Regions from separate parts of the Paraburkholderia sp. SOS3 genome, predicted to be linked through region 2. Evidence: predicted binding sites of a transcription regulator. Region 2 holds the regulator's gene; the other holds the start of a gene.
The links. Region 2 encodes FNR, which switches genes on or off when oxygen is low (the NO sensors DNR and NnrR bind a similar motif). Its sites were predicted from a motif close to TTGATNNNNATCAA; they were not measured.
Positions count from the first base shown of each region.

Region 1: BTO02_RS10460 (OmpW/AlkL family protein) is a predicted target of FNR. The motif match lies at 1,559-1,572, and genes of this name have one in related genera.

Region 1 is NZ_CP018811.1:2,299,515-2,302,920, forward strand. It holds gene BTO02_RS10455 (aldehyde dehydrogenase family protein) at 61-1,497, shown strand; gene BTO02_RS10460 (OmpW/AlkL family protein) at 1,644-2,333, shown strand; gene BTO02_RS10465 (DUF1289 domain-containing protein) at 2,380-2,583, opposite strand; gene BTO02_RS10470 (Nramp family divalent metal transporter) at 2,737-3,406, opposite strand, start outside.
Region 2 is NZ_CP018812.1:1,927,955-1,931,360, forward strand. It holds gene BTO02_RS28710 (hypothetical protein) at 1-44, shown strand, start outside; gene BTO02_RS28715 (DUF3564 domain-containing protein) at 207-578, opposite strand; gene BTO02_RS28720 (c-type cytochrome) at 644-991, opposite strand; gene fnr (fumarate/nitrate reduction transcriptional regulator Fnr) at 1,111-1,902, opposite strand; gene BTO02_RS28730 (response regulator) at 1,916-2,326, opposite strand; gene BTO02_RS28735 (response regulator) at 2,469-3,116, opposite strand; gene BTO02_RS28740 (PAS domain S-box protein) at 3,113-3,406, opposite strand, start outside.

The DNA of each region.
Region 1 (3,406 bases), on a different replicon from region 2:
GCCGCGCGAGTAAAATGTTCTGACTCCACGCGCCGCATCCGAGACAAGGAACGCACCGACATGAAGACCTACGATCAGTTCTACATCGACGGCAAATGGCTGAGCCCGTGCGGCACCGGCACGATCGACGTGATCGACTCCGGCACTGAAGCGGTGATGGGCCGCATTCCCGAAGGCATCGAAGCGGACGCGGAAGCCGCGATTGCCGCGGCGCGCGCCGCCTTCGACGCCTGGGCCGCGACGTTGCCGCAACAGCGCGGCGCGTACCTGCAAAAAATCGCCGACAACCTCAAGGCCCGCACCGACGAACTCGCGCAATTGATCTGCGGCGAAGTCGGCATGCCGATCAAGCTGTCGCGCGCGATTCAGGTCGGCGGCGCCGTACAGAACTGGTACGCGTACGCCAAGCTCGCGGGCGAATTCGCGTTTGAAGAGAAGGTCGGCCATTCGCTCGTCGTGCGCGAACCGGTCGGCGTCGTCGCGGCGATCACGCCGTGGAACTATCCGCTGAACCAGATCACGCTGAAGGTTGCGGCGGCGCTCGCGGCCGGCTGCACGGTCGTGCTGAAGCCGTCGGAGATCGCGCCGCTCAATGCGTTCGTGCTCGCCGAGGCGATTCATGAAGCGGGCTTGCCGGCCGGCGTTTTCAACCTTGTCTGCGGCTATGGGCCGGTGGTCGGCGAAGTGCTCGCGTCGCATCCGTCGGTCGATATGGTGTCGTTCACGGGCTCGACGCGCGCGGGCAAGCGCGTGTCCGAGCTTGCCGCGGCGACCGTCAAGCGCGTCGCGCTCGAACTGGGCGGCAAATCCGCCTCGGTGATTCTCGACGACGCGGACCTGCCGGCCGCCGTGAAGGCGACCGTCGGCGCATGCTTTCTGAACTCGGGGCAGACCTGCTCCGCGCATACGCGCATGCTCGTGCCCGAAAGCCGCTACGACGAAGTGCGCGCGCTCGCGAAAAGCGCGGCCGAAAGCTACGTACCCGGCGACCCGCGCCACGACAGAACGCGCCTCGGTCCGCTCGCATCGGCCGCGCAGCAACAACGCGTGCAGCAGTACATCGCGCGCGGCATCGAAGAGGGCGCGGACCTCGTGACCGGCGGTCCCGGCATGCCGGACGGCATACAGCAAGGCTTCTTCGCGAAACCGACCGTGTTCGGCCGCGTGCATCCGAAGGCGACGATCGCGCAGGAGGAAATCTTCGGCCCCGTGCTGACGATTCTCACATTCAAGGACGAAGACGAAGCCGTCCGCATCGCGAACGATTCGGTCTATGGTCTCGCCGGCGCCGTATGGGCGGGCAGCGACGAACGCGCGCTCGGCATCGCGCGCCGGATGCGCACGGGGCAGGTCAATATCAACGGCGGCGCGTGGAATGCGGCCGCGCCGTTCGGCGGCTACAAGCAGTCGGGCTATGGCCGTGAGAACGGCACGTATGGCCTCGACGAATATCTCGAGTACAAGGCGATGCAATTCGCCGTCAACAAGACGACGTAACGCGCCGCACACGCGTTCGATGCGGCGTTCAGCCGCATCTGCGCGCGCGTGTTTGTCACACTTGACAAAGGTCAATAGCGCAAACGCCGCAGCGCCCGACAATCGCTTCGAACACCAACGAATCGAAACGATAGCGGGGCAAGGCAATGAAGAAGAACAGAACCGGAATGGCGCTCGCAATGGCGGGTGCCACGCTGATAAGCGCGTTCGCGACCACCGCGGCACACGCCGACGACACAGCCAGCGGCGCAGCGTCGGCCGCGAGCACGGTGCAAAGCCCCGTCGAGGGCGGCATTCATGCGCGCGATGTGCTGGTCCGTTTGCGCGGTATCAGCATCATGCCGCAGGTCGGCACGAGCAGTACGTTGTCCACGCTCAACGTGAACGTCAACAACGCGATCGTGCCGGAGCTCGACTTCACGTACATGATTCGCGACAACATCGGCGTCGAGCTGATCCTCGCGACATCGCGCCATCAGGTGACGTCGAACCTGGGCGCGCTCGGCGGCGTGAACGTGCTGCCGCCGACGCTGCTGCTGCAGTATCACTTCAACCACCAGGGAAAGATTCGCCCATACGTCGGCGCGGGCCTCAACTACACGTATTTCTATAACGACGGCCTCAAGGCGGGCGGCCAGTCGATTGCCGTGAGCCACAGCAGTTTCGGCCCGGCGCTGCAGGCCGGCGTCGACGTGCAGATCACGAAGACGCTGTTCGTCAACGCGGACATCAAGAAGATCTGGATGAGGACCGATGCGACGCTAGGCGGGGCATCGATCGGCACGCTGCGTATCGATCCGCTCGTGGTCGGTCTCGGCGTCGGGATGAAATTCTGACGGGCACACCGCTCGCCGCGCGGATCGGCGCCGCGCGAGGCGCGGCTCAAATCTTGTCGTACTTGAAGCGCATGGCGGTGCCGTCGCGTTCGATCCGCTCCCATACCGAGCGCTTCTCGTCGTCGGTCATAAAGACCCAGTTCGCGACCTCGGTCGCCGTGCGGCCGCAGCCTTTGCACACTTCGTCGAAGAGCGTGGAGCAGACGCCGATACACGGGCTGTCGGGAAGGTCGTGAAGATTCGAAGCCATCGGGAACGAGGTGAAAAGCGCGGGCGGTCCGATATGGTAAACGAAAAGCCGAGGCGCCCATTCTCGCCACCGATCGGCTGCCAGATGGCGCGAATGCGCGGTTAACCATCGAGCAGCGCGTCACCCGAAGGGGCGTTCAAGCGAACCGAACGCTCAACGTCCGGCCACGACCTGCCACACGAGCGCGGCATTGAGCGCGACGATGGCCGCGGCGGCCAGCCATGCCAACACGAGCGGCACGCGCCTGACACGCCAGCCGCGCATGATCCGCGAGTCCGAGGCGAATCGCACGAGCGGCACGACCGCGAGCGGCAACTGCAGGCTCAGCACCACCTGGCTTGCAACAAGCAGCTGGTTCGACCCATGCGGGCCGAACAGCACGACCGCGACCAGCGCGGGGCCGAGCGCGAGCCCGCGCGTGAGCAGTGCGCGCTGCCAGCGCGGCAGCGTGAGACGCATGAAGCCTTCCATCACGGCCTGTCCGGCGAGCGTGCCCGTCACCGTCGCATTCATGCCGCATGCAAGCAGCGCCGCCGCGAACAGAATCGCGGCCCAATGCGACCCGACGAGCGGCGCGATCAGCGCCTGCGCATCGGCGAGGTCGGACACGTTGCGATGGCCGTGTGCGTGAAAGACGGCGGCCGAGACGATCAATAGTGCTGCGTTGATCAGAAACGCCACCGATAGCGCGCCGAACGTGCCGACATTGGCGCGCTTGAGCACCTGGGCGATCGCGGCGTCGTCGCCGTCGGGCACGGACGCCTTGACGAGCGCCGAATGCAGATAGAGGTTGTGCGGCATCACGGTTGCGCCGAGTATGCCG
Region 2 (3,406 bases):
AACTTGCCACGCTCGCGGGGCGCGCGACGGCGCGCGCGCACTAGAATCCGCGCCCTGGAACCTGCGCGCTGGAATCCGTGCACCAGAACGCGCACTAGAATCCGATAGGCGCTTGCATGAGGCGGCGCTTCGCGCCGACGCCTCTTCGAAAAACGACGCGCCGATGGCAACCGCGGTTTTGCCGCCGGCGCTGCGGCAGAAGGACATTACATCTGGTCATCCGCGAATACGCCGTGCTCGGGCGCCGAACCGGTGCTGTCGAGGCATTGCACATGCCACCGTCCGACGATCGGCGCGTGATGGGCGTGGCGGTACCACAGCGCGCGGCCGCTTTCTCCTTCGAATGGTCCTTGCGCATCCGACAGATCGAGCTTTTCGAGCACGCATAGCGCGTGTCCCGTATGTTGCCCGTCGATGCGCGTATCGGAACCCGAGATTTCGAACTCGCCCCATTGCGGCAGATCGATGACGGCGTGGCCTTCGCGCGACCATTTGCGCGCCGCCAGGTCGAGCCACAGAAGGGCGTAGACCGAAGGGTCCGCGCAGTCGAAGGTGTCGAGATGTACGGTGATTCGCATGGCTCTTCCCGGTGTGGAGTGTCTTCCCGCAGCGGCAAAACGCAGATTCAGGCGCGGCCAGCAAGTCACTGGCTCATGACCCACTCGATAAGCGTATGCGCGTCCTGGGCGGACAGCGGCGGGCCGCCGCGCTCGGCGGAAACCGGCATCGGCATGTCGCCCCAATGCGCACGGCCGCCGGCACGCAGCTTCTGTTCGAGCATTCGGATCGCGTCAGGGTTGTCGCGATAGCGCTCGGCGATCTGATGAAACGCCGGTGCGAGAAAAGGGGCGTCCGACGTGTGGCAAAACATGCAGTGTTGCTGATCGACGAGCTCCGTGGGCTCGACGCGCTGCGCATGCGCCGTGCCGCATACGGCGAAGCCCGACACGGCGAGGCAGGCTGCGATCAGGCGCGAATGTAATGCTGGCATAGTCGTGGGCTCCTTTTCGCCACCACTTTAAAGAAAGCCGCCATAGCGCCGTTGACGCACATCAAGTGCCGATTGCAGGAGCGCAACGTCGGGAGAGCCCGCTTGGCGCAGGCATGTGCTCAAACGCGCGACAGTCCCTCGAGATCGACGATGCGAATCTGCCTGCCGCGCGTATCGACGAGCCGTTCGCGCTGGAACTTCGAGAACATGCGGCTGACCGTTTCGAGTTTCATGCCGAGATAACAGCCGATCTCTTCGCGTGTCATGCGCAGATTGAACTCGGACTGCGAATAGCCGAGCGCCTTGAAACGCTTCGACAGATTCAGCAGGAACGCTGCCACGCGCTGTTCCGCGGTCATCGTGCCGAGCAGCATCATCAGCGACGATTCGCGCACGATCTCGCCGCTCATCATCCGGTGCACGTGATGCTGCATCGCGCGTATTTCGCGGCAGACGGCTTCGAGCTGCATGAACGGAATCACGCAGACGACGCTGTCCTCGAGCGCGATCGCATCGCAATTGTGGCGACTCGTGCATACGCCATCGAGGCCGAGCGCTTCGCCCGCGATCTGGAAGCCCGTGACCTGTTCGCGACCGTCGCGATGCATGACGATGGTCTTGAACGAGCCGACGCGCACCGCGTAAATGCTCTGGAACGCGTCGCCGGCGCGGTACAGCGCCTCGCCGCGATGCACGGGGCGCGTCGTGCAGATCACCGCATCGAGTTGCGCGAGCTCCGCGGCGGAGAGGCCAGGAGGCATGCAGACCGAGCGCATCGAGCAGCCCGAGCAGCGCACGGCGCTCCGCTTGCCGGATTCGGCGCCCGGCGACGGATCGACCGGATGAATACGATGGAAGGCATGTGTCGGTCCGGCGGACGGCGCAGCCTGTTCGGCGAAGGCGAATGACATGATCGGCTCCTCGTTACTCAATGGCGCGCGAGCGGCGCGCTAACGAAAGGTCTCGGATGGTGTGGCACGCTGCGTCGAACTCGGCAGTCTTGTCGAAAAAGTAATGCGCACCGGCTTTGCTGCACGCGGCACGGAACGCCGGTCCCGAATGGTTCGTCAGCGCGATCATCACGATGTCGGGCAGACTTTTCGCGAGCGCTGAAATCAGTTCGATGCCGCTGCCTGCCGAAAGCCGCAGGTCGATGACCGCGACATCGGGACGGCACGCGCGAATCGCTTCGAGCGCCGTTTCGCTGTCTTCGGCTTCGCCGACAATCTGCACGCCGGCCAGCAGTTCGAGCAGTTGCGCGATATTGCGTCTGACGCTCGCCGCATCTTCGACGAGGAACACTTTGAGGGGGGCGCGGTGCACATCGGTATCCATGCACCGCAGTATCGTCGCTGCTATCTCAAAAAAGAATCGGCGACGGTGGAAGTTCGAGTAGGGCGCTGCGGTTTTGTGTAGGCGGTTTCCTACACGGAGGGAGTCGAAACGGAACAGCTGCGTGTGGAGCGGGTCTCGCGCGTCAGGCTTCGTCCTGGTCGTCGAACAGCTGATGGCGCATGGCGTAACGCACGAGCGCGGCTTCGTGCGGCATCTGCATCTTTTCGAGGATGCGCATTTTGTATGTGCTGATGGTCTTCGAACTCACGCACAGCGCCTGCGCGATTTCGGTAATCGTCTGCCCAGCGGCGATGCGCCGGAACACGTCGAATTCGCGATCGGACAGCCGTTGGTGCGGCAATGTGTCCGCCGGCTCGTTCAGGCTTTGCGCGAACCGCTCGGCCATCGCAAGGCTCACATAGACGCCGCCCGACGCGATTTTCGCCAAGGCGCCGACGAGTTCCGCACTGGCGCTTTCCTTCGTCAGGTAGCCGGACGCACCGGCCTTGAACGCGCGCACGGCGTATTGCTGTTCGGCATGCATCGTCAGCACGAGGATGCGCAGCTCCGGCTTTTCTTCCCTGATCTGCTTGATGAGCTCGAGGCCGTTGCGGCCCGGCATCGAGAGGTCGAGCACGAGAATCTGCGCCGGCGTCTTGCGGATCAGGGCGATGGTCGTGATGCTGTCGCATGCTTCGCCGGCGACCTCGAAGCCGCTTGCGCTCTGCAGGATGTGGCGCAATCCGTCGCGCACCATCGCGTGATCGTCGGCAATCAGAACCCGGGTCATAGGAGCGTCTCTTCCTGTTGTACGGCGCGTAACGGAAAGGAAACGGTAAGGATAAAGCCCTTGTCCTTCGCTGTCTCGATAGTAACCGTTCCGTCAAGCATGCGTGCGCGCTCGCGCACGCCGATGAGGCCGAAAGTCCTGCTCAGCTCCGCTTGCTGCTGCGTGCCGGGCCAGCGGGGCGGCTCGCCCGCGCCCCGCCCGTCGTCGATGACCTGCAGCGTGCAGAGGCCCTCGTCGGTCGCGAGGCGCAAGCGGACATTCGTCGCGTCGGCGTGGCGCGCGACGTTGTT